3 regions of the Lysinibacillus sp. NPDC093216 genome follow, and region 2 is predicted to be linked to each of the others. Evidence: riboswitches for the same ligand, from Rfam matches in the RefSeq annotation. Region 2 holds a riboswitch; each other region holds the start of a gene.

What was found. A riboswitch is a leader RNA that binds a small molecule or an ion and turns the genes downstream of it on or off. The one in region 2 is predicted to bind lysine.
Positions count from the first base shown of each region.
Region 1: it holds a riboswitch for lysine, as region 2 does, so the genes downstream of both, ACQKOG_RS26925 (amino acid permease) here and ACQKOG_RS13440 (transporter substrate-binding domain-containing protein) in region 2, are expected to answer to the same signal.
Region 3: it holds a riboswitch for lysine, as region 2 does, so the genes downstream of both, ACQKOG_RS07375 (aspartate kinase) here and ACQKOG_RS13440 (transporter substrate-binding domain-containing protein) in region 2, are expected to answer to the same signal.

Region 1 is NZ_JBNNVB010000055.1:457-6,764, forward strand. Features, by position in the region: tRNA gene ACQKOG_RS26855 (tRNA-His) at 1-11, shown strand, start outside; tRNA gene ACQKOG_RS26860 (tRNA-Gln) at 20-94, shown strand; tRNA gene ACQKOG_RS26865 (tRNA-Lys) at 110-182, shown strand; tRNA gene ACQKOG_RS26870 (tRNA-Arg) at 198-274, shown strand; tRNA gene ACQKOG_RS26875 (tRNA-Pro) at 293-369, shown strand; tRNA gene ACQKOG_RS26880 (tRNA-Ala) at 383-458, shown strand; tRNA gene ACQKOG_RS26885 (tRNA-Ser) at 471-563, shown strand; tRNA gene ACQKOG_RS26890 (tRNA-Phe) at 573-648, shown strand; tRNA gene ACQKOG_RS26895 (tRNA-Gly) at 652-725, shown strand; tRNA gene ACQKOG_RS26900 (tRNA-Ile) at 733-809, shown strand; tRNA gene ACQKOG_RS26905 (tRNA-Asn) at 814-890, shown strand; tRNA gene ACQKOG_RS26910 (tRNA-Glu) at 892-963, shown strand; gene ACQKOG_RS26915 (nitric oxide synthase oxygenase) at 1,377-2,423, shown strand; gene ACQKOG_RS26920 (CynX/NimT family MFS transporter) at 2,516-3,724, opposite strand; lysine riboswitch at 3,900-4,076, shown strand; gene ACQKOG_RS26925 (amino acid permease) at 4,164-5,627, shown strand; gene ACQKOG_RS26930 (hypothetical protein) at 6,181-6,308, opposite strand, start outside.
Region 2 is NZ_JBNNVB010000010.1:108,027-116,762, reverse strand. Features, by position in the region: gene ACQKOG_RS13470 (DUF4362 domain-containing protein) at 247-693, shown strand; gene ACQKOG_RS13465 (5-bromo-4-chloroindolyl phosphate hydrolysis family protein) at 1,278-1,928, shown strand; gene ACQKOG_RS13460 (toxic anion resistance protein) at 1,925-2,992, shown strand; gene ACQKOG_RS13455 (DUF6501 family protein) at 3,050-3,247, opposite strand; gene ACQKOG_RS13450 (amino acid ABC transporter ATP-binding protein) at 3,557-4,288, opposite strand; gene ACQKOG_RS13445 (amino acid ABC transporter permease) at 4,301-5,026, opposite strand; gene ACQKOG_RS13440 (transporter substrate-binding domain-containing protein) at 5,198-6,064, opposite strand; lysine riboswitch at 6,180-6,366, opposite strand; gene ACQKOG_RS13435 (hypothetical protein) at 6,981-7,142, opposite strand; gene odhB (2-oxoglutarate dehydrogenase complex dihydrolipoyllysine-residue succinyltransferase) at 7,292-8,521, opposite strand; gene ACQKOG_RS13425 (2-oxoglutarate dehydrogenase E1 component) at 8,613-8,736, opposite strand, start outside.
Region 3 is NZ_JBNNVB010000004.1:243,115-251,850, reverse strand. Features, by position in the region: gene ACQKOG_RS07395 (amino acid permease) at 75-1,433, shown strand; gene trxA (thioredoxin) at 1,558-1,869, shown strand; gene uvrC (excinuclease ABC subunit UvrC) at 2,011-3,801, shown strand; gene ACQKOG_RS07380 (hypothetical protein) at 3,812-4,006, shown strand; lysine riboswitch at 4,143-4,321, shown strand; gene ACQKOG_RS07375 (aspartate kinase) at 4,540-5,778, shown strand; gene ACQKOG_RS07370 (methyl-accepting chemotaxis protein) at 6,206-7,465, shown strand; gene ACQKOG_RS07365 (YslB family protein) at 7,996-8,430, opposite strand; gene ACQKOG_RS07360 (succinate dehydrogenase cytochrome b558 subunit) at 8,703-8,736, shown strand, end outside.

The DNA.
Region 1 (6,308 bases), on a different contig from region 2:
CAGTCGCCCCATTTATAATTGGGGTATAGCCAAGCGGTAAGGCAACGGATTTTGATTCCGTCATGCCTAGGTTCGAATCCTAGTACCCCAGCCATTCATTTTTTAATATGAGCCATTAGCTCAGTTGGTAGAGCATCTGACTTTTAATCAGAGGGTCGAAGGTTCGAGTCCTTCATGGCTCATCAGTTTTTATAAATGCGCCCGTAGCTCAATTGGATAGAGCGTCTGACTACGGATCAGAAGGTTATGGGTTCGACTCCTGTCGGGCGCGCCAAAAAAAGCCTAATAGTATCGGAATGTAGCTCAGCTTGGTAGAGCACTTGGTTTGGGACCAAGGGGTCGTAGGTTCGAATCCTGTCATTCCGACCATCTTTCCTAACATGGGGCCTTAGCTCAGCTGGGAGAGCGCCTGCCTTGCACGCAGGAGGTCAGCGGTTCGATCCCGCTAGGCTCCACCATTTATATATTTCGGAGGTATACCCAAGTCTGGCTGAAGGGATCGGTCTTGAAAACCGACAGGCGGGTAACACCGCGCGGGGGTTCGAATCCCTCTACCTCCTCCATATTTTTTCGGGTCAGTAGCTCAGTTGGTAGAGCATTAGATTGAAGCTCTAAGTGTCGGCGGTTCGATTCCGTCCTGACCCACCATCTGCGGGTGTAGTTTAATGGTAAAACCTCAGCCTTCCAAGCTGATGTCGTGAGTTCGATTCTCATCACCCGCTCCAAAATAATGGGCCTATAGCTCAGCTGGTTAGAGCGCACGCCTGATAAGCGTGAGGTCGATGGTTCGAGTCCATTTAGGCCCACCATTATTCCGAAGTAGCTCAGTTGGTAGTAGCACCTGACTGTTAATCAGGTTGTCGCAGGTTCGAGTCCTGCCTTCGGAGCCACGGCCCGTTGGTCAAGTGGTTAAGACACCGCCCTTTCACGGCGGTAACACGGGTTCGAATCCCGTACGGGTCATCAAGCATGTTGCACATTAGTGCGACATGCTTTTTTTTTGTATCTTTTGAAAACCCCTTGCTATGCGAGGGGTTCTAAAGAGCTTCTAGCTATGGACGAGAAAAAAACCCAGCCGTACAATGAAATCAGGTCTGGTCAACCGTGACTTCGTACGAAAGGGGATCAGCGTAAAAAAGGGGCAAATCCATGCTCAACAGTTATTCCCTCTGTAATTTCCCCTAATTTTAATAATGTCTACTCAAAATGGGCATCATAATCCATAAATAACTTTAGTTTTAGAAAAATAAAAGAGAGATGCTATAAAATATTGAACAAAGTATTTCATATATAAAATATGTATGTTTTCTGGCAGATTTTATCGTGGTGATTATAGTTCCATTCCTCTAATATGAGGGGAGATGGAGGAATTCAATATGAATTTACATGAAGTACAGCGGTTTTTAGAACTTTATCAAGTAGAACAAAATGAATCAAAAACATGGCTAGACAATAAATTACAGCAAATTAAAATAGCAGGCGAATATATACCGACAACGGAAGAATTAATCTTTGGTGCGCGAGTAGCATGGCGCAATAGTAATAAGTGTATTGGTCGATTGTTTTGGCAATCGCTGCATGTTGTTGATGCCCGTGATATTTCAAAAGAAGAGGATATTTTCAACGCATTGCTTGAACATATTCAATATGCAACAAATGATGGAAAAATTCGTCCAACAATAACGATTTTTGCACCGGGGCGTGTACGTATATGGAATCATCAGCTAATCCGTTATGCTGGCTATGAAACGGAATCTGGAATCGTTGGTGATCTGCATTCTGTTGAGTTTACAAAAGTATGTGAGTCACTCGGCTGGCAAGGTAAGAGAACAGCATTTGACGTGCTTCCACTCGTTGTACAGGTGGATGGAAGGGAACCACAAGTGGTTACTATCCCTGACGAATATGTACTAGAGGTACCTATTCGTCATCCGGAATCTGCTCAAGTAGAGAAGCTAGGATTAAAATGGTATGCAGTGCCGATTATTTCAAGCATGCGCTTTCAAATGGCAGGTATTGATTTTGAGGCGGCCCCATTCAATGGTTGGTATATGGGTACAGAAATTGGAGCACGTAATTTAGCAGATCATGAGCGTTACAATATGTTGCCTGCTATAGCAGAAATTTTCAATCTTGATACAACTAAACAGGCTTCTCTATGGCGTGATCGCGCATTAGTTGAGCTGAATATTGCCGTTCTGCATTCCTTTAAAGAAGACGGTGTCAGCATAGTAGATCATCATACAGCTGCACAGCAATTTAAATTGTTTGAGGAAACAGAAGCAGCAGCGGATCGAAAGGTTACTGGCAATTGGACGTGGTTGATTCCACCTCTCTCACCAGCTACGACTCATATTTTCCATAAACCTTATGTTAATGTTTACAATACACCAAATTACTTTTATCAGAAACCACCTTATTAGTAGAGAAAGGCAGCACACTTTAAGATTGTGCAAATACAAAGCGACCCATGATCAATTATGCCGAGGCATAATTTAATCATGAGCCGCCCTTTTTAATTCACATATTCATTTTTAGAAGCCCTAAATGAACATATAAAGAGAATAAATGTTACGACAACAAATAACCAGCCGGTGATATTCCAACCACCGAATAAATCATGTAAATAACCAAATAAGATTGGACCGATTGCGGCTAATAAATATCCTAGTGATTGCGCAAATCCTGATAAATCAGCTGCCTCAAAAGCTGTACGGGTACGTAGTGTAAAGAACATCATCGCTAATGCGAATGAAGCGCCTCCGGCTAAGCCTAGTAGCACCATCCACAGTACAGCGAGGGTCGTCCATTCCATGACTACTCCGATAAAGCCAACTAAGTAAAATACTGTAAACATTAATACGAGAGGACGTTGAGATGTCATTTTACTAGCGATAATAGGAACAGCTAAAGCCATTGGAACTTGTGAAAATTGCATGATGGAAAACATCCAGCCTGCGCGATCTGCAGCTAATCCTTGTGATATATATATTTCAGGAATCCAAGCGGCGGTTGTGTAGAATAATAATGACTGAAATCCCATAGCCCCTGCTACTGCCCAAGTAACAGGTGATTTCCATAATGGTGTACGTTCTTTCGTAGTCTTATTAGTCGGTTCAGGCTTATTAAATTTCAACTGTGGAATCCAAATTACAATAGTTAACACCACAAGAACAAGTGAAATGGCCAGTGCACCTTGCCAACCAAGTGATGAATTGGCAACAGGATAGCTAATGCCAGCACCGAGTCCAGCCGTCAAATTCATCGACATTGTGAAAAATGCCATAAGTAAACCTACGTGAAAGGGAAATTTCAATTTAAGTAATCCTGGAATTAGTACATTACCAAATGAAATGGCTATACCAATTAGCATCGTACCAAATACGAGTAAACTAGTTGTGCCAAGGGAGCGTAGTACAATCCCTCCCCCTAAAAGAATAGTTGATAAAAATAATGTTAATTCTAGTCCAAATTTACGTGCGACAATTGGAGCGAATGGTGAAATGATTGCAAATGCTAGCAATGGGATCGTTGTTAGAAAGCCTGCTAGTATATTGGATATGCCGAGGTCTTCACGGATAAAGGAAATGATAGGTCCAACAACTGTTAGCGGCATCCGTAATGTCGAGGCAATACAAATTATTCCGATAACGAGCAATAAGGTTGTACCTTTCCAGTTAATTTTCCTGCTAGGATAAGTATCGGTATGTTCATGAGTAGTCAGATAAATCCCCCCTTGTTAGAACAAACTTGATTGAATCACTATACCACTTTATCACAATAATAAAAATAGTGGAAAATTCACAAAATATAGAATATTAATCGAGTTATTGAAATGCCATAGGTCGTATGTTAAACTAATACCCATCATAAATTTAATATTTAATGCCTCATGTTTGTAGTGAGGTAGAGGTCGCGGTATTTAAGAGTATGTTAATGGAAATGACAAGCATTAGAGAAATTAGCTGAAAGGAAATACTGCCGAAGTGTGAGGGGACTTGAAAACCTCATGCTGGGGCTGTCTCCGAAAGGAACAGAACTGTCACGTTTGAACAACGTGTTGAGCTATCATTTTGAAGGAACAGAGGATTTACTTAGCCATCACAGCAACGTTCATGTGATGGCATTTTTTTCGCCTCTTAAAAAAGGAAGGAAGCTATATCGTGAGTGAAATAAAAGTCAATCAGCTCGGTCATAAAGCACCGAAGCTGAAAAAAGAATTAAAAAGCCGTCATATTACAATGATTTCATTAGGCGGTACAATCGGTACTGGATTGTTTTTAGCTAGTGGAGGTGCCATTGCGCAAGCAGGCCCTGGCGGTGCACTACTCGCCTATGCATTAATCGGTATCATGGTGTATTTTTTAATGACGAGCTTAGGGGAAATGGCAGCTTATATGCCATCATCGGGCTCATTTAGTACGTATGCTACAAAATTTGTAGACCCAGCTCTAGGCTTTGCGCTTGGCTGGAACTACTGGTACAACTGGGCAATTACAATTGCGGCAGAAATTTCTGCTGTCTCATTAATTATGAAATATTGGTTCCCAGATAGCTCATCAGCACTTTGGACTGTTTTATTTATTGCTGTCGTTTTAACGTTTAATCTATTATCTGTAAAAAGCTATGGTGAAAGTGAATATTGGTTTGCCATGATAAAGGTTGTAACTGTCATCATTTTTATTATTATCAGTTTCCTAATGATTTTTGGTATTTTAGGAGGAAACGCTCCGGTAGGCTTTACGAATTTCTTTATCAGTGATGGACCATTCCACGGTGGATTTCTTGCTACATTTGGTATTTTCTTAGCTGCTGGATTCTCGTTCCAAGGGACAGAGCTACTTGGAATAACAGCAGGTGAAACAGATGATCCTGGTAAAAATATTCCGAAAGCTGTTAAGTCTGTTTTCTGGAGAATTCTTTTATTCTATATTTTAGCGATCGGTGCAATTGGGCTGCTGATTCCATTTACAGACTCACGTTTGCTATCTGAAGATATCGCTGTTTCACCATTTACACTGGTGTTCGACCGTTTAGGAATTGCCTTTGCTGCTTCATTGATGAATGCTATCATTTTAACGGCAATGCTGTCAGCAGGGAATTCAGGGCTGTACGCATCTTCTCGTATGCTTTGGCAATTGGCAGTAGATGGACATGCACCGAAATTTTTCGCTAAACTAAGCCGTCGAGGTATTCCGATTTACGCATTACTGGCGACTTTAGCTGTAGGCTCCCTAGCATTTTTAGCTTCATTCTTTGGTGATGGTGTAGTCTATATGTGGCTTCTAAATGCCTCTGGGATGTCTGGCTTCATTGCTTGGCTAGGAATTGCATTTAGCCATTACCGTTTCCGTCGAGCATTCGAGGTACAGGGCTTAGATCCGAAATTGTTACCGTATAAAGCAAGGCTATTCCCATTCGGCCCGCTATTTGCCTTTACGGTTTGTATGATTGTTGTTATTGGACAAAACTACAATGCCTTTATGGGTAATACAATAGACTGGTATGGAGTCCTTGTCTCCTATATCGGTATTCCACTGTTCTTATTCTTATGGCTTGGCTATAAAATCAAGCATAAAACTAAAATGCTTCCATTAGAGCAATGTGATTTAAAAGTCGAACAATAAAAAATAAAACTGTCCTGTAAGTCATAGAAATTGACTTGCAGGGCAGTTTTTTTAGTTTAATAATAAATTTGTAATTCTAGACGTACAATCAAAATACTTCAAGTGAACGATTAATCTTTAAGGTTCAAAACCTCGTATCACCATAATTGCAATCATCGATCCGTAGATGACAAGAATAAGCAAAATGATGAGTAATCCTAAATATTTAGAAATACCTGTTTGTTTTGATCGAATTCCGGATATCCCAAAATAAACACTCATTATCCACAGTAGAGCACCTAAATAAAAGTAAATACCAAAAATGCTGTTTTCACTTAATGAACTAGCATAAAACAATAACAACCCAATAATACAAAATATAATAGAAAAAAACCGTAATTCCTTCTAAAAGTCATTTTTCCAGCCCTTTCTAAATTATTTTGATTATTGCTAACAATATACCAATCAATACAGTATGTTACAAATCTGCATTTTAGGCTTCAGATAAAATTACTGGAGAGAATAAAAAGGGGACTTTAGTTTCTCGAATCGTCCCCACTTTTGGTGCGCAACCTTAATATGGTAAAATGATAGATAAATAACACATCATCAAATTTTGGGTAGGACATTTGTTGAAACGTATACCATGCATATAAGTTGATTGGAGTGGAGGCTGGGCGACTCCTTGGGGATTAGCAATAG
Region 2 (8,736 bases):
TTTAATTAATATCGATTTCATAAAGCTATTCCCCTTTCACTTCTATTTTTCGACAAAAGGAAGGGATTTCCTCTTATTGTTGACATATGTTTTACTAATTGCATAACCTTAGCTCAATAAATATTTTAACCGCCCCACTATAATTCACGTTACTATTTGAAACGGTGTCTTTTTTATTTTGACTGATACGGGTATGGAACATTTTTTTATGAACAAACGACTAAATACATGAAGGGGTGTATAGCCATGAAAAAGCTAACCGTTTTATTTTTTATACTTTTAATTGCTGGTTGCGATCGTGTAAATAGCTCGACTGATATTGATATGAATGTTAATGATGAACCTTCACCTTACATTTCAACTCCAGAAGATATTGTAGACACGCATGGTGAAATAAAAAATCTAGAAAGGTTTGAAGATTTTTTCCGTAATGTACAACTAGGGAAAGAAGATAGTATTAGAGTGGTTAAATATACTATAGAAGGTGACCCAATACTTCATGAACTTAAGTACGATGGGAAAATAATAAAATCAACGTATGACAGCCGCAGAGATCAATTTGGTCAAGGAAGTATCATTCATTCAGCATGCTCTTTAATTGATACCGCTGAAACGAATGAAAGTACAAATTATCTTCTTAGAGACTGTGAGCCTCCAATAGAAAATAGCTCTATTTTAGTAATTGAAAAATAGGTGTGTTTTTTAACGAATTTACCGAAAGAATTCTACTTCCTCAAGCAGGTGGATGGGACGACTCTTTCGACAGAACAATTAAAACATTTTCAATCTAATGAATGACTTAAAATTAACGAGTATCACTACTCAGCGTATTTTGAGAATAAAATCTCGAATACGCTTTTTAATTTTATAAAATAATTTTAACGCTCATGTCGAGGAATCAACAACAGACGAAAAAACAATACTAATGTTTAACCTATTAAGAGAGAAAAAATTGACGAACAACGTGTGAAGCAATTCGCGAATTACTATAATTTTGAATACAATATATATAATGAAATCGATTAATCCAAATAAGCCTTTTATTACTTACCCGAGTAATAGATGAAACAGCAATGCCGGAAACTTAGTTCGATTTCTTATTCGTCTGTCCCCTTTTCTTTCTAATAAGTAAAGGATTTTCTTGTTCTTAAGTAATATCATTGAGAAACTTTACAAATAGCAGTAAAATTTATGTAAGGATTATTATTTCATTGAAACTTTATGTCGATTATTTCGTATAAGAATATAGACATATTTAAATGCTAGGAGGAAGAAACATGCTCAGTGTCGGACAGTTTTTCTCTAGACATACCGCTAGCTTCTTAATTTCTCTCACAACTGTTTCTATCACAGCAATTGCGGCAAGTCCAGGATACTTCCTTGGTGGTTTATTATTTGCTGGAACATACGCGTCGAGTACGGCGTTGTTGAAATATAGACAGAAAAAGAAGTTCATGCAAATAGCAGGTATAACAAAAGAAGAATACAAACATATTGATACACAACTTACAGCAGCCAATAAAAATATTCAAACATTAAGTCAAAACTACTTACGTGTACGTTCTGTTTCTGCATTTAAGCAATTACTTGAAATGACACGTATTTCAAAAAATATCGTGAAAGTAGTTAAAACAGATCCACGAAAATTTTATAATGTTGAACAATTTTTTTATGCACATCTCCCTTCCGCTGTCGAATTAACGGATAAATATACGATGTTATCGAGACAGCCTGTGAAGGACAAGGAAATCCAAATTACATTATCGAAAACAAGAGAAACACTTACAGATTTAAATGATACGATTCAAATTGATTTAAAGGATGCGCTTTCCAACGATATTGACCATCTTCAAATGGAGATCGAATTTGCGAATCGTTCCAATTTAAGACGAAAAGAACAATTGGAGTGGCGAGGCGATGATAAATGACAGCAAATGATCACGCATTTCAACTAAATACAATACAAGGTCTTTCCCCACTTGTGCAAACTTATTTAGAAACAACTCCAAATAATGAGGCGATGGCGACGTATGATACGCTATCGCCTCTTGCACAAAGTCGTGCACTTCTATACGCTAGTCAGCTTGATCTAACAAACTTCGAGTCAGTCCTGTCTTTAGGGCAGGATTCACAGCGATCCCTTTCTCAATTTGCTGATCGAATGCTTGCACAAGTAAAACAAAAAGACGTCACAAAAATTGGCCAAATGTTAGACTCATTAATGCAAACGTTAGACCGTGTGGACCCTAACGCATTAGAACCAAAAAAGCAGTCCTTTTTTAAAAAAATGTTTGGTAAAATTGGGCCAACTGTTAAGCAAACATTAACGGAGTTTGAACGTATTAGTATCCAAGTAGAACGCATTGGTGTTCAGCTCGAACGTGCACAGCTTCAAATGATAAGAGATGTGGAAATGTTAGAAGGACTTTATTCACATAATCGAGGATTCTTTGAGGAGTTAGCGACTGCTATTGCAGCCGGACAAATGAAGAAGCAGCAAGCCATTGAAGTTGAGCTTCCTGAAAAAGTGACTAGTGTACAAGCAACGAAACAGCCACTAGCTATCCAACAGCTTAATGATTTTGCCGCTCAAATCGAACGTCTAGATCAACGTATTTATGACTTACAAGTATCGCAGCAAGTTGCCTTACAAACTGCGCCACAAATCCGGATGATTCAGCAGTCTAATCAATCGTTAGCGGAAAAAATTGAATTTTCAATTGTTACCCTTATTCCGCTTTGGAAAAATCAGTTGGCCATGATGTTATCTATGCATATGGATCATCACTACGCGCAGCTAGAAGAAAGATTATCTCGTACAAATGATCGATTTACGAGTCCTTCCTTTGAACAGCAAGTATCGAAATTCAAAGAAACACAACATGAGCTGAAGACAGCTATCAAAGACGTCTTCGCCCTTCATACAGCTACAGAACAGGAAAAACAGCAATTACAGGATGTAGCTGACTTGAAGACCTTTAAGAAGGAATGATTCCTTTTTTCCAACAAAGAAGGGTGGCTCAGAAAAATCTGAACCACCCTTTGATTTTTATTCGAAATAATCTTTATAGTAGCCACCGATATTACCAGTGTTATCGATAATAAAAATGAATTCTTCTGTTTCATTTTTCACATCATATTGTTTCCCTACTGTTAATACGTTTGAAACTAAATATTTTGATGCATTAGTATGCTTACAAGTAACTGTGCGTACTGTTGGAGCATCTTTCCATTTTAAATGTAACATAATCTCTCTACCTCTCTTTACTAGCACGAAGCTAATGTCTACTGCTTATTTTATAATATTTTTGAACTTTTGTGGAGAAAAAAACCATAGAAGATCATATTTTCTCCATAACTATCGTTTTTTAACCATATCCATAATAAAAATTTTTACTTCGAGGTGTTACTATGAGCTTTGGTAGTGTACCGCAATGGTTTTTTATCCTAGCCGTTGCATTTGCAATTTGCTTTATTTTATACGCAGAATGGAATTCTAGAAAATAAGTGAGCCCATTAATTTGGACTCACTTTTTTTTGTTATTGTAATCGAACGTTATTTTAATGTTCGTTTTAAAAACTCTTTTGTCCGTTCATTCTGAGGATTTACTAATACCTGTGATGGTGGTCCTTCCTCTACAATTACACCTTTATCCATAAATACGACGCGATCCGCTACTTCTTTGGCAAATTCCATTTCATGTGTAACAATTAACATCGTATTCCCAGCATCCGCTAGCTGGCGCATTACCTTCAACACTTCACCGACCATCTCTGGATCCAGTGCTGACGTCGGTTCATCAAACAGCATTACATCTGGGCTCATTGACAATGCTCGTGCAATCGCTACACGCTGTTTTTGACCGCCAGATAGTTGTCGTGGCTTGGCATTGACGTATTTATCCATACCAACAATCTGCAAATATTTTAAAGCAACTTCGTCGGCTTCTGCCTTTGAACGCTTTAATACTTTCATTTGACCAACTGTACAGTTTTTTAGCACATTATGATTGTTGAATAAGTTAAATTGCTGGAATACCATACCTAAATGTGTACGGTATTCTTGGATATTATGCTTTTCATCTAAAATGTTTTCACCTTTGTAAATAATTTGACCACCACTTGGTGTTTCCAGTAAATTAATGCAGCGTAGTAATGTTGATTTACCTGATCCAGAAGAACCGATTAAGCAGACAACCTCACCTTTTTCTACTTGGAAATTTACATCCTTTAACACTTGGTTACGACCAAATGATTTACTTAAATGCTCTATTTTAATAACTGTCACTTGTTCGTCCCCCTATACTGCTTCTTTCTGTTCTTTTTGGTAGGCATCTGGTCCGTCCAGTCGTTTTTCAATATACAGTAAGATTCTCGATGCTGTGAATGTCATGATGAAATAAAGGACACAAGCTATAAAGAAGGATTCAAAATAGCGGAAGTTATTACCCGCGATCGATTTTGTTTGGAAGAACAATTCCGTAACCCCGATAACGTTTAATACTGCTGTATCTTTAATATTCATAATTAATTGGTTACCTGTTGCAGGCAATATATTTCGCGCAACTTGTGGTAATACAACATGTAGCATAATTTGAAAATGGTTCATACCAATTGCAGATGCGGCCTCGTACTGCCCTTTATCAATGGATACAATACCACCGCGAACAATTTCAGCCATATAAGCACCTGTGTTTAATGAAACAACTAAAATACCTGCCGTAATAAAGTGCATATCAATGCCAAATGCAATATCTAATCCGAAAAATACAACCATTGCTTGTACAATCATTGGTGTACCACGGAAAAATTCGACATAGCATGTTAGTATAAAATTAATGAGCTTTAAGCTATAGAACTTTACACCTTTTTTACGAACCTTAATGGTATGCATAATTCCGATGAAAAATCCGATAAGTGCACCAATAATTGTACTACTAATAGAAATAAGTAATGTATAATACGCACCTCGTAAAAACATTTGCCAGTTGTTCTCAACAATAGAAATAATCCAATCAAAACTCATGATGTTCCTCCTAACAACGTCGTGTTGCTTGTTCGTTACAGTATCCTGTTTTGGCTGGAGCCTTTGTTTCTTTTATTTTATGAAACTTTTAGCTCAGACATTATTATTATTTAGAAAGATTATAAATTGTAATGAGATGGCACGGACTAGCAGATAGCCCGTGCCATCATGTTATTGTGCTGCTGGTTGTTGGTGAATGGCTTCTTCCATAATTTTTTGGCGATCATCTTCAGAAATACCTTTTAAGATTTCATTGATTTTTTCAAGATTTGCATCGCCTTTACGTAAACCAACTGCAATGGATGTATTTGAAATATCTGTATCGAAGCCTTTTTCAAACTTCACATACGCGAACTTATCATTTGCAGCAGCAGCGGAAATACCTTCTGGACGTTCAGCTACATAGCCGTCAATTTTTCCAGCTTCTAATGCAACGCGCATTGCTGGGAAGTTATCCATTGCAGTTTGTTTTTTTACATCTTTGATTTGATCGATGACATTGTAGTTAGATGTATTTAATTGTGATGTGATTTTAGCACCAGAGAAATCTTGGATAGAAGTTGCTTTTTCATATTTGCTGCCTTTTTTAATGACCATAACAAAATCAGATGTATAGTAGTTTTCAGTGAAGTCAACTGTTTGCTTACGCTCTTTTGTAGGTGACATACCAGCAATGATTGCATCGATTTTATTGGATTGTAGTGCTGGTACTAAGCCATCCCATTCCAATTTTACGATAACCAATTCTTTTCCTAAGCCCTCAGCGATCTTTTTCGCCATTTGTACATCATAACCACCTGCATATTCTGCATTATCCGCAATTTTTACTGCGCCATTTGAATCACCCTGCTGTGTCCAGTTAAACGGAGCATAACCTGCTTCCATCCCAATACGGAATTGGCCGCCGCCTTCTTCCGTACTCGTCTTGTTACCGTCATTACTAGATGACGTCGTATCCTTTTTGTCACCAGCACCACAAGCTGCTAGCAAAATTGCAGTCATGACGGTCAACATTAATACCAACGATTTTCTTTTCATGTAACATTCCCCTTTTCTATAAAAAAATAAGACAACTGTACCAAAAAAGACCTAAGTACTGAACTTAGGTCTTACTTTTTTAACAGTTGCCCAAATCCTCACTATAATTCCATCATTCCGAGATAGCACAACCTAGTAAATCTGGAAAATAATTTACTAGGACAGTCCTGCACTTATTCACTGCAGACCCAGCATAAAAGTACGAGCTCCTTTTATACTTCGGCGATAGTTCCTTCTCCATTGCGTCTTCGCTTGCTTATACTCAACAATGAACTAATAAATACCGCGCCTCTACCTCACAATAGGATAAATGTGAGGTTTGTATATTTAATTGATATTAAGATACTACTATAAAGCTAATGTGTTCGTCAAGATAATTTTATTACTTTTCTGACTAATTACAATATTAGGGTTTTTTATCCTTTTTATGCCTTATATACACTTTTGCAAAGTTGAAAATGATTAAGACTGCCGCTTTGCCGAAAGAATCCGTAAAGTCGCCTATGCTTCTTTATACGAACTTTACCCAATTTATATACTTGGATGCAGTTATAATAATGTAAATGAAAAGCCGATTCTTTAGAAAATCCGTATCGCTACGAATACTTTTTCCGTCACTTTAGCTCTTCTATCCGTCGATTCGTTTTCTTTCCGTCGATTCAGCTTTTCTATCCGTCGCTACGAGTACTTTATCCGTCACTTTAGCTCTTCTATCCATCGATTCGTTTTCTTACCGTCGCTCTGGCTTTTCTTTCCGTCGATTCAGCTTTTCTTTCCGTCGCTATGAATGCTTTATCCGTCACTTTAGCTCTTCTATCCATCGCTTCGTTTTCTTTCCGTCGCTCTGGCTTTTCTTTCCGTCACCTTGGTTCTTCTATCCGTCGCTATGAATACTTTTTCCGTCACTTTAGCTCTTCTATCCATCGCTTCGTTCTCTTTCCGTCGCTTTGGCTTTTCTATCCGTCGATTCAGCTCTTCTATCCGTCGCTATGAATACTTTATCTGTCATTTTGGCTCTTCTTTCAGTCGCTTGGTTTTCTTTCCGTCGCTCTGGCTCATCTTTCCGTCGATTCTGCACTTCTATCCGTCGCTACGAATACTTTTTCCGTCACTTTAGCTCTTCTATCCATCGCTTCGTTCTCTTTCCGTCGCTTTCTTAAGAGTTGCTCCATAAAAAGAAAAAAACCCTGCAAAACAATGTTTGCAAGGTTTTAATAAACTCAGGAATTAAGAATTTAATAATAAATCTTCTGGGTTTTCAAGTAGTTCTTTAACAGTTTTAAGGAAGCCTACAGAATCTTTACCATCGATAATACGGTGGTCATAAGAAAGAGCTAAGTACATCATTGGGCGAATTTCTACTTCACCATTCACTTCAACTGGACGTTTTTTGATAGTATGCATACCAAGAATACCAGCTTGTGTACCATTCATGATAGGTGTAGACATTAATGAACCGAATACACCACCATTTGTAATTGTGAATGAGCCACCTTGAAGATCAGATAAACCTAATTTTTTGTCGCGTGCTTTTTTAGCTAGGTCTGCAATTGAATCTTCAATTTCAGCAAAGTTTTTGCGGTCAGCGTCACGTACAACCGGTACTACTAAACCTTCTTCTGTTGATACAGCTACACCGATATCAAAGAAGTTGTTTAAGTGAATTTCATCACCATTGATTTGTGCGTTCACATATGGGTATTTTTTAAGCGCTGCAACTACAGCTTTTGTGAAGAATGACATGAAACCAAGTTTAGAGCCAGTTGACTCGAAGAATTGGTCTTTTTTACGAGAGCGTAAAGCCATAACGTTTGTCATATCTACTTCGTTGAATGTAGTTAACATTGCTGTAGATTGTTTTACTTCAAGTAAGCGTTTTGCAATTGTTTGGCGACGACGGCTCATTTTTTCAATTGTTACACGTGAATCATCTACAGCTACAACTGCTTTAGGTGCTGCTGCTACTGGAGCTGCTACTGGAGCTGCTACTGGAGCTGTACCATGAGCTGCCACGTCTTGTACACGTACACGGCCTTGTGGATCTACTGGAGATACAGCAGCAAGGTCAATACCTTTTTCACGAGCAAGTTTACGAGCTGCTGGAGATGCGATTACACGCTCACCAGTAGTTTCTTCTACAACTGGAGCTGCTGCAACTGGAGCAGGTGCCGCTTGTGGTGGTGCTGCTGCAACTGGTGCCGCTGGAGCAGGTGCTGCACCTTCGCCAGCTTCTACTACTGCGATTACTTGACCAACAAGTACAGTATCGCCTTCTTCAGCTAAAATTTGAGTTAAAACTCCCGCTTCTTCAGAAATGATTTCAGCGTTTACTTTGTCTGTTTCAAGTTCAACGATGAATTCACCTTTTTCAACGCGATCGCCCACTTTTTTTACCCATTGTGCGATACTACCTTCTGTAATCGATTCTGCTAATTCAGGGACTTTAATTTCAGCCACTTTCATTTCCTCCTTTAATTAACGTGCATTATGCACATAAAAGGGCTACTGCCTCAGCAAGTAGCCCGGCTCTCAAAAATTTAATATGTGATTATTTAACCTTTACAGGCTCAGCAACTGCTTCTTCTACAAGTGCGGCTTGAGCTGCTTTATGAGAATCTGCATCACCTTCAGAAGTCGAGCTCATTGCAGGACGGCCTACATAACGTAGCTTT
Region 3 (8,736 bases), on a different contig from region 2:
GCTTCTGGCTCTCCAGCGCTTGTCGGATGTAAACGAGCACTTTAGCGCATTTGTTGATTTTAGGAGGTAAGGAAATGGAAAATGATAATCAGAAATTACAGAGAACGATGACCTCACGGCATATTACGATGATGGCTTTAGGTGGTGCCATTGGTGCAGGGTTGTTTAAGGGAAGTAGTACAGCCATTGATATGGCAGGACCATCAGTACTAATTGCGTACTTAATTGGTGGGATTATTCTGCTATTTGTTATGCAAGGTTTAGCAGAAATGGCAGTCCGCAATAGCGAAGCGAGAACATTTAGAGATTTAGTGCAAGCCGTTTTAGGAAAGTATCCAGCTTATTTCCTAGATTGGATTTATTGGAAAATGTGGGTGTTAAATATTGCGGCGGAATCTATAGTTGCGGCCATTTTTATTCAGTATTGGTTGCCAGATTATCCAATTTGGATACTTGCATTATCTGTTTCGGTGTTAGTTACAGCCATTAACTTGTTATCGGTGAAAGTTTTTGCTGAAACTGAATATTGGCTGGCGTTAATTAAAATTACCGTTATTGTGGTGTTCATCATAGCGGGATTAATTTTATTGCTTGTTACTTTTGGTAATCATACAGCTGTTGGTTTTTCAAATTTAACGGAGCATGGTGGTTTCTTCCCGAACGGATCAATGGGGTTGATTGCTGCAATGCTTGTAGTTATTTATTCTTATGGTGGTACTGAAATTATTGGTATTACATTAGCGGAAACGAAAAATCCAGAGAAAGTAGTGCCAAAAGCTGTTCGCAGTACATTAGTACGTATCGTGACTTTTTATTTAATTCCTTTCTTTATTATCGTTAGTTTGATTCCTTGGAATGAAGTAAACGGGGTGCCAGAAAGTCCGTTTGTAATGGTTTTTAAAATGATTGGGATCCCTGGTGCTGACCATATTATGAACGCTGTTGTTCTACTTGCTATTATTTCATCAATGAACTCGGGACTTTATGGTTCATCACGTGTTCTGTATACACAAGCTGTGGACGGGCGTGTACCTAAAATCTTTGCCCATTTATCAAAAAGAAAAGTTCCGGTATATGCCATATTAGCGTGTACGTTAGCTTTATATATGGCTGTAATATTTTCTTTATTTGCGGGAAGCAAAACTTTTGATTTCCTAATGGGTTCGCTTGGATATACCGTGTTATTTATTTGGTTAATTATTGCGATTGCACATCTGAAATCGCGTAAAAAACAGCCGGAAAAAACAAGTACCTATGCAGTAAAATTGTTCCCTTATACAACTTGGATCGCTATTATTGCGTTAAGTGCAATTCTGATTGGTATTATTTTCACAACATCTATTATCGTAACAGGTATTACATTAGCTATTTATCTCTTTATTACGCTAACTTATGTCTTTAAAGGTCGTTTTCAAGAAAATGAGGCTAAATAACAAATCAACTTAATGCCTTTTTCGACCTTATTTTTCATAATTTTTGCATACTAGGCAGATTGTTCGCTCAAGAGAATTTATCCATGCTATACTACAAACATAGTAAGTTTAAGGAGGATTTCAAATGGCAATTGTACATGCAACAGATGCAACTTTCCAAGACGATATTAAAGAAGGTTTAGTACTAGTAGACTTTTGGGCTGCTTGGTGCGGACCATGTAAAATGATTGGACCAGTTCTTGAAGAAATGGATGCTGCAGGTAGTGCGGCTAAAATTGTAAAAGTAGATGTAGATAACAACCAAGGTACTGCAGCGCAATACCAAATTATGTCTATCCCATCATTACTTTTATTCAAAGACGGTGAATTAGTAGATAAAACTGTTGGTTTCCAACCAAAAGAAGCGTTAGAAGCATTTATCGCAAAACATGCTTAATTTGTAAGAAAAAAAGAGTCAAGCCATCAATATGATGTGCTTGGCTTTTTTTCGTTATATAATATAGAGGAAAAGCGAACGTTATATTTGAGAATAGACAAATCTTTATTTGCTTTTTTAGAAAAAGGGGGCAGGTAGGCGATGAATGATTTAATTAAACGAAAGCTTGAAATTTTACCAGATCAGCCTGGCTGCTATTTGATGAAAGATCGACAAGGAACTATTATTTATGTCGGGAAGGCAAAAGTGCTGAAAAATCGAGTACGCTCGTATTTTACTGGTACGCATGAAGGGAAAACACAGAGACTTGTAAGCGAAATAGAAGACTTTGAGTACATTGTGACATCTTCCAATATTGAAGCTTTAATTTTAGAGCTTAATCTTATAAAACTACATGATCCGAAGTACAATATTATGCTAACGGATGATAAAACGTATCCGTATTTAAAAATTACAAATGAGAAACATCCACGTCTTATTACAACACGAAAAGTGAAAAAGGATAAGGCGAAATATTTTGGGCCATATCCGAATGCGTATGCAGCAAGTGAGACAAAAAAGCTGCTAGATCGTTTGTATCCTCTGCGAAAATGTGTACAACTCCCTACCAAGGTTTGCTTGTATTATCACATGGGGCAATGTCTAGCCCCTTGCGTGAAGGATATTGAAGCTGAAACTTACCACGATATGATTGAGGATATGACAAAATTTTTAAATGGTGGAGTTGAGGAAGTCAAAAAGGAGCTAGAAGTAAAAATGCTAGCGGCCGCAGAAAATTTAGAGTTTGAGCGTGCAAAGGAATTTCGCGATCAAATTGCACATATCGATACAGTCATGCAAAAGCAAAAAATCGTATCAAGTGATACAACGAATCGTGATGTATTTGGCTATGCCGTCGAGAAGGGTTGGATGTGTGTTCAAGTTTTCTTTGTTCGTCAAGGAAAGCTTATAGAGCGAGATGTCTCGATTTTCCCGGTTTATCAAGAGGCAGAAGAGGAATTTTTAACGTTTGTTGGACGATTTTACGAGAAGCTAGAGCACATTAAACCTAAGGAGATTTTTATCCCACAATCTATTGATGCAGATATTTTAACGGAATTACTAGAAGTTAAGGTACTGACACCAAAACGTGGGCAAAAAAAAGAGCTAGTTGAATTAGCGACGAAAAATGCTGAAATTGCTGTAGCAGCGAAGTTCCAGCTTATTGAACGTCAGGAAGAGCGCACAATAGGAGCATGTGAGGCGCTCGGTGAAGCGATGGGCATTTCTACGCCGTTACGGATTGAAGCCTTCGATAATAGTCATATGCATGGGACAGATGCTGTATCTGCAATGGTTGTATTTATCGATGGAAAACCTGCGAAGAAGGAGTATCGAAAATACAAAACACGTACCGCCGCCAAGCACGATGATTACGGGGCAATGCAGGAAGTAATACGTCGTCGATACACACGTGTATTAAAAGATGGTCTACCTTTACCGGATTTAGTACTAATAGATGGTGGGAAGGGACAAATGGAAGTCGCGCGTGAAGTATTAGAGGATGAGCTCGGCCTTGTCATTCCAATTGCCGGATTAGCAAAAGATGAAAAGCATAATACTTCACAGCTTCTATTTGGTGATCCACCAGAAGTTATTGCGTTAAAACGTACAAGTGATGGATTCTACTTATTACAACGAATTCAGGATGAAGTACACCGCTTTGCTATAACCTTCTTACGACAGCAGCATGAGAAACACGCTATACAATCTGTCCTCGATAATATAGAGGGAATTGGTCCAAAGCGAAAACAACAATTACTCAAGCATTTTGGTTCTGTCAAAAAAATTCGTGAGGCAAGTATGCAGGCATTACAAGAAGCAGGGATGCCTGCTAATCTTGCTAGCAATATTCATGCTTATTTTCATTCAGCAGAAGACTCTCACCTCTAAAGGTAGTGAGATGAATGCAGATGGAATTCCTTTTCAGTGGGTGTACAAACACCTACTGAATGAAAATAAAGCCTTCGGACGCATTGTTTATCTGTGCGAAAGCGAAGCGTCAGCGGCAAATGTCTTCTGCGCGAAAGCGAAGCGTCAGCGGCAATTACGCCAAGGCGAAATTGATTTTCGACAAGACACATTGTCAAAGGATTAGACGTATGCTAAGGTTGTATATAACATTGCTCTTCAATAAAGCGATGTTATATACGGCGCCTTAGTTTTTTTAGTAGTTTCTACTTATTGAATTGGAAATTTCTTCACTAAGGTTCAATTAAATACGATCACTATTTAGTGATGATAGAGGTGCAAGGTTCAAGAGTAGTACATGCGAGGACGAACAAGTCCAGTGAAAATGTATGAAAGGGGAACTTGCCGAAGTGGAGCATCGTTGTTTCCGATGCTGTGCTGGTTTTACATTTAAGAGATGTAAGACTGTCGATTCTAAACGTTTCGGAGAGCTATCACACATGCGCAAGTTACTTTATTGTACATGTTATAGGCAGCTTTCACGTTATGTGAGGAGCTGCCTTTTTAGTTTTCCGAAACAACATTTTTTCAAGTCTGTTACTTTTACCTAAGAGGTGAAGGGGTGCTATTTGCTTTTGTGGTGTTATTTTGTGAAAAGCTGCAAAAGCATAGCTACTTTATAATCAGTAAAATGATTGAATACGAAGGAGAATGATAAAGATGGCGAGAGTTGTGATGAAATTTGGTGGTGCTGCATTAGCATCAACAGAGCACATTCAAAATGTTGCGCAAAAGGCGATTGCAGAAAAGGAAAGAGGTTTTGATGTTGTCGTTGTCACTACAGCTATGAGGAGTATATCTAAAGAATTAACAAAGATGGTTCGTGATTTATCAGACAATGCATCTAAGCGTGAACTAGACGCATTACTTTCAACAAGCTCACAACTTACTAGTACATTAGTGGCAATTGCTTTACAGGAGGAAGGATATGATGCTGTGTCATTAACGGGCTGGCAGGCAGGCATTGAAACTGATGCTATGTATAGCAATGCCCGTATTGATGGGATGGATGCTAGACGAATAGAAGAGCATTTTGTACAGGGGAAAATCGTAGTCGTTGCTGGGGAACAGGGTATCGATAATTTACGGAATATTACGACGTTAGGTAAAGGTGGGGCGGAAACGACGGCTATAGCCATTGCAGCAAAATTGAAGGCGAAGCGGGTAGATATTTACACGAATGTGGATGGAGTCTATACAGCTGATCCAAGTCATGTTGCTGGGGCACAAAAGCTAAAAGAAATTTCCTATGATGAGATGCTAGAGCTATCAAACTTAGGGTCACAAATTTTACACCCGCGAGCTGTAGAGTTAGCAAAGAAGTTTCAAATCCCGGTTATCATTAGGTCGAGCGAAATAGATACAGTAGGTACTTTATTGAAGGAGGAAGTTGAAATGGAAAAAAATTTAATTGTACGAGGTGTTGCCTATGAGTCAGACGTTATTCGCTTAACGATTGGTTATGATGCTTATTCTAATGCTTCGTTAGCAGATATGTTCACAATACTTGCGGAAAATCGTATAAACGTCGATATAATCGTACAAGCAATAATTGATGGCTTAAAGCCGACTGTATCATTTACCATTTTAAAAGAGGAGTTCGCTGAAGCATTACGTGTACTAGAAGATAGTAAAGTATCACTAGGATTTAGTTTTGCTGATTTTGAAATTGGTTTAGCGAAAGTTTCCATTATTGGATCTGGTATGGCATCTAATCCAGGGGTGGCTGCCCGAATGTTTGATCGTCTACGCCGTGAAGATATCCCTGTAAAAATGGTAAGTACTTCTGAAATAAAAGTGTCTGTCGTTGTACCTCAGGACGAAATGATTCGTGCAGCAAATGCATTACATGATGAATTTAATTTATTTCAGGAAATGTCTTTTGTACAGAAAGTGTAGCGACAACTGAGTGATCAACTTCGTGCCGCTGACGCTACGCTTTCGCGCAAAAAACATTTGTTGGCCTAATGCCTTCGGACGCAATTTAAAAGAGTCAAAGATGGATAGAGCACCCAAAGTCAAATTCGTGGATAGAGCCACCAAAATCGTGGATAGAGCACCCAAAGTCGTAGATAGAACCACCAAAGTCGTGGATAGAGCACTCAAATTCATGGATAGAGCCACCAAAATCGTGGATAGAACAGCCAAAGCGACGGAAAGAAGGGCATAATTGATTTTAGAACAAGCGCTTTTCATATAATGTTGAAGAGGATGTGTCAGTAAAAGGCACATCCTTTTTTGTTCACATCAATTTAATACTTTATCTAATTCTATTGTTATATAATAAAATATGACATGTTTTACCAAAGGGAAGGTGGAAGTTTGTATGGGGTTATTTGGTTTATTTCAAAAGTCAATGGATGAAAGCGTTGAGAAGCACAACGATTTAGAAATACAAATATTAAAAAAGCGAATTTTGGAATTGGAACTTGAGCAGGAAAGTATTGATGTGAAAAATGCGATTTTAGACTTTGTACTAGCGCATATGGAGTTAATTAATTTTCAAACGGCTTTAAAGGTTCAAAATGTCTCTACGAGTGTAGGGGATATTTCAGCAATGAGTGAAGAAATGTCGTCAAATACAGAGGAGGTGCTTGCGGTTGAGCAAAATGTTAATGCAAACATTCAAGAAATAAAACAGCATTCATTACTACTTGTAGAAGAAATGGAATCATCCATTTCAAAAGGTGAAATGGTTCAGGAGCTGTTGACCAAAGGAGCAAATTCAACAGAGCAACTGAATGATGAAATGACTAAAATGGATGATATCAGTAAAGGTGTAACCGGGATTGCCGATCAAACGCAACTACTATCTTTAAATGCCTCTATTGAAGCCGCACGTGCTGGTGAGCATGGAAAAGGCTTTAATGTTGTCGCGATGGAGGTAGGGAATTTAGCCAACAGCTCGAAAGGTTCATTGCAAGAAATGACAAAGATTCGCTCAGTCATTGATAAGAAATTACATAATACAATAACAAATATTAAAGAAGTCGAACATTATTTAACTGACTTTATAAGTGTCATGAAGGACAATATTGCTAATCTGACTGTAACAAGTAGAAATATTGAAGAAGCAGCACATGGTATTCATCAAATAACAGTTGCATCAGAAGAAAATGTAATAGCTGTAGGTCGTTTAGCGGAAACGACGACGGAATTATCACATTCTAGTGACTTCTCGGATATAATACAAAATCAAGTATCTGAAATGTTAAAAGCTATTGCACCGACAATCAGAAAACCATCAGAGCAAACGGTAGTTAGCCAATTGGCAGCAAGGTTAATGGATCATGCTAGCTTTTTACGAAATGCTATTCAAAAGGCTGGTCAGAAAGAAACGATAAAAACGTATCATCAATGTATGTTTGGAAAATGGTATTACGGACATTTTGAGGAATATCAGAACTTACCAGAATATCGTCATATTGAACAACCACATGAATTAGTACATATGGCCGCACAAAAATTAGTGAATGAACTGTCAATTAATAACATAGAAGAAATGATTCAACACTCACTTAATATTTTGGAGGCATTTATTGGGTTAATAGATGTACTTTTAAAAGAAAGACGTGCACAACTATAAATTAGAAAAATGATTCGTAAACATAAACGAGGGGGTGATTTCCGTTCTGGCTAGGCGCTTTGTAGCTGTCGCTTTGCTTTTCGCTACAGAAAACATTTGTTGCTGACGCTTCGCTTTCGCGCAGAGCAGAGCTTCCTGGGGGCGTCCGATGAGCCGCTTCACTCGCTATGCTCGCTCCAGGGTCTCGGGCCAACACGATGTTGGTTACGAAGGCGTTATCACAGGACGTGATGTTCTTAGCCTTCGTTCCTCTATTGCTGATCCCCAAGGAGTCGCCCAGCCTCCACTCCAATCAGCCAATTCACATGACATACGCTTTAGCAACATGTCATCCCTAAACTCATCATCATAACGAGGGGGTGATTTCTGTTCCATCACGACGCTTTACTGGGGGCGTCCAATGGAGCTACTTCGCTTGTCCATTTATGACGCTACTCCAAGGAGTTGCCCAATCTTCGCTACAATTAACTTCTATTGTATACATAAAAAGGATTGTCATCCATAAATGTGGGATGGCAATCCTTTTCGTTTTATTCTGTAGGAACGGTATTCATGATTCTTTCTTTAACGTCCCATTTTACTGTGAACGTTACATTTTGTTGCTTTTCACGTTTTTCATCATAGCATTCTGTTAAATAACCTTTTACTTGCTGGATTTGCTCAGCTATAAATCCTGCTTCAAGTCTAAAGCTTCGAAGACCGATTTGTAACAGTTCTGGATCATTTGTCAACTGGAATATACGTCCATCTTTCGATTCTTTGACAAGCTCTAAATTACCCCAACAGGCATCTGCGAAAAATGCGATAAGTTCATCTTGACTTGTACATGGGAACTTCCGAGCTAGATCTTTTCCTGCCCAGTAAAGGACATCATCTTCGTGTTTACCAAGAATGGAAGATAAAATATAATCGCGAATTATCTCATAGCCAAATGCTGAGATTGTAGGAGATGAAGTGTTTAACATTGAAAGCCTTCTTTCTTAGAATTTTCTTAAAATTCGACACTGATAAAGTAAAGATAGATTTTTCGAGAAAAAACGATGCATCATGTACTAGATTACTTATTTAATAAGGAATATGAAAAACTTTAAGTTGCCTTGACGCTCGTAGCTCTTGAGAGTACAATAAACATGTCATAATATTGTACCATGATGAAATACACAGTCAATGAAGTATCAGTTACAAAATGATGACTTCTTTAGTTGTGCTATTTTAAGTACTAAGGGGGGTAACAGTCTTGTCGAAAGATCGAGAGTTTTTATGGCGTCGCT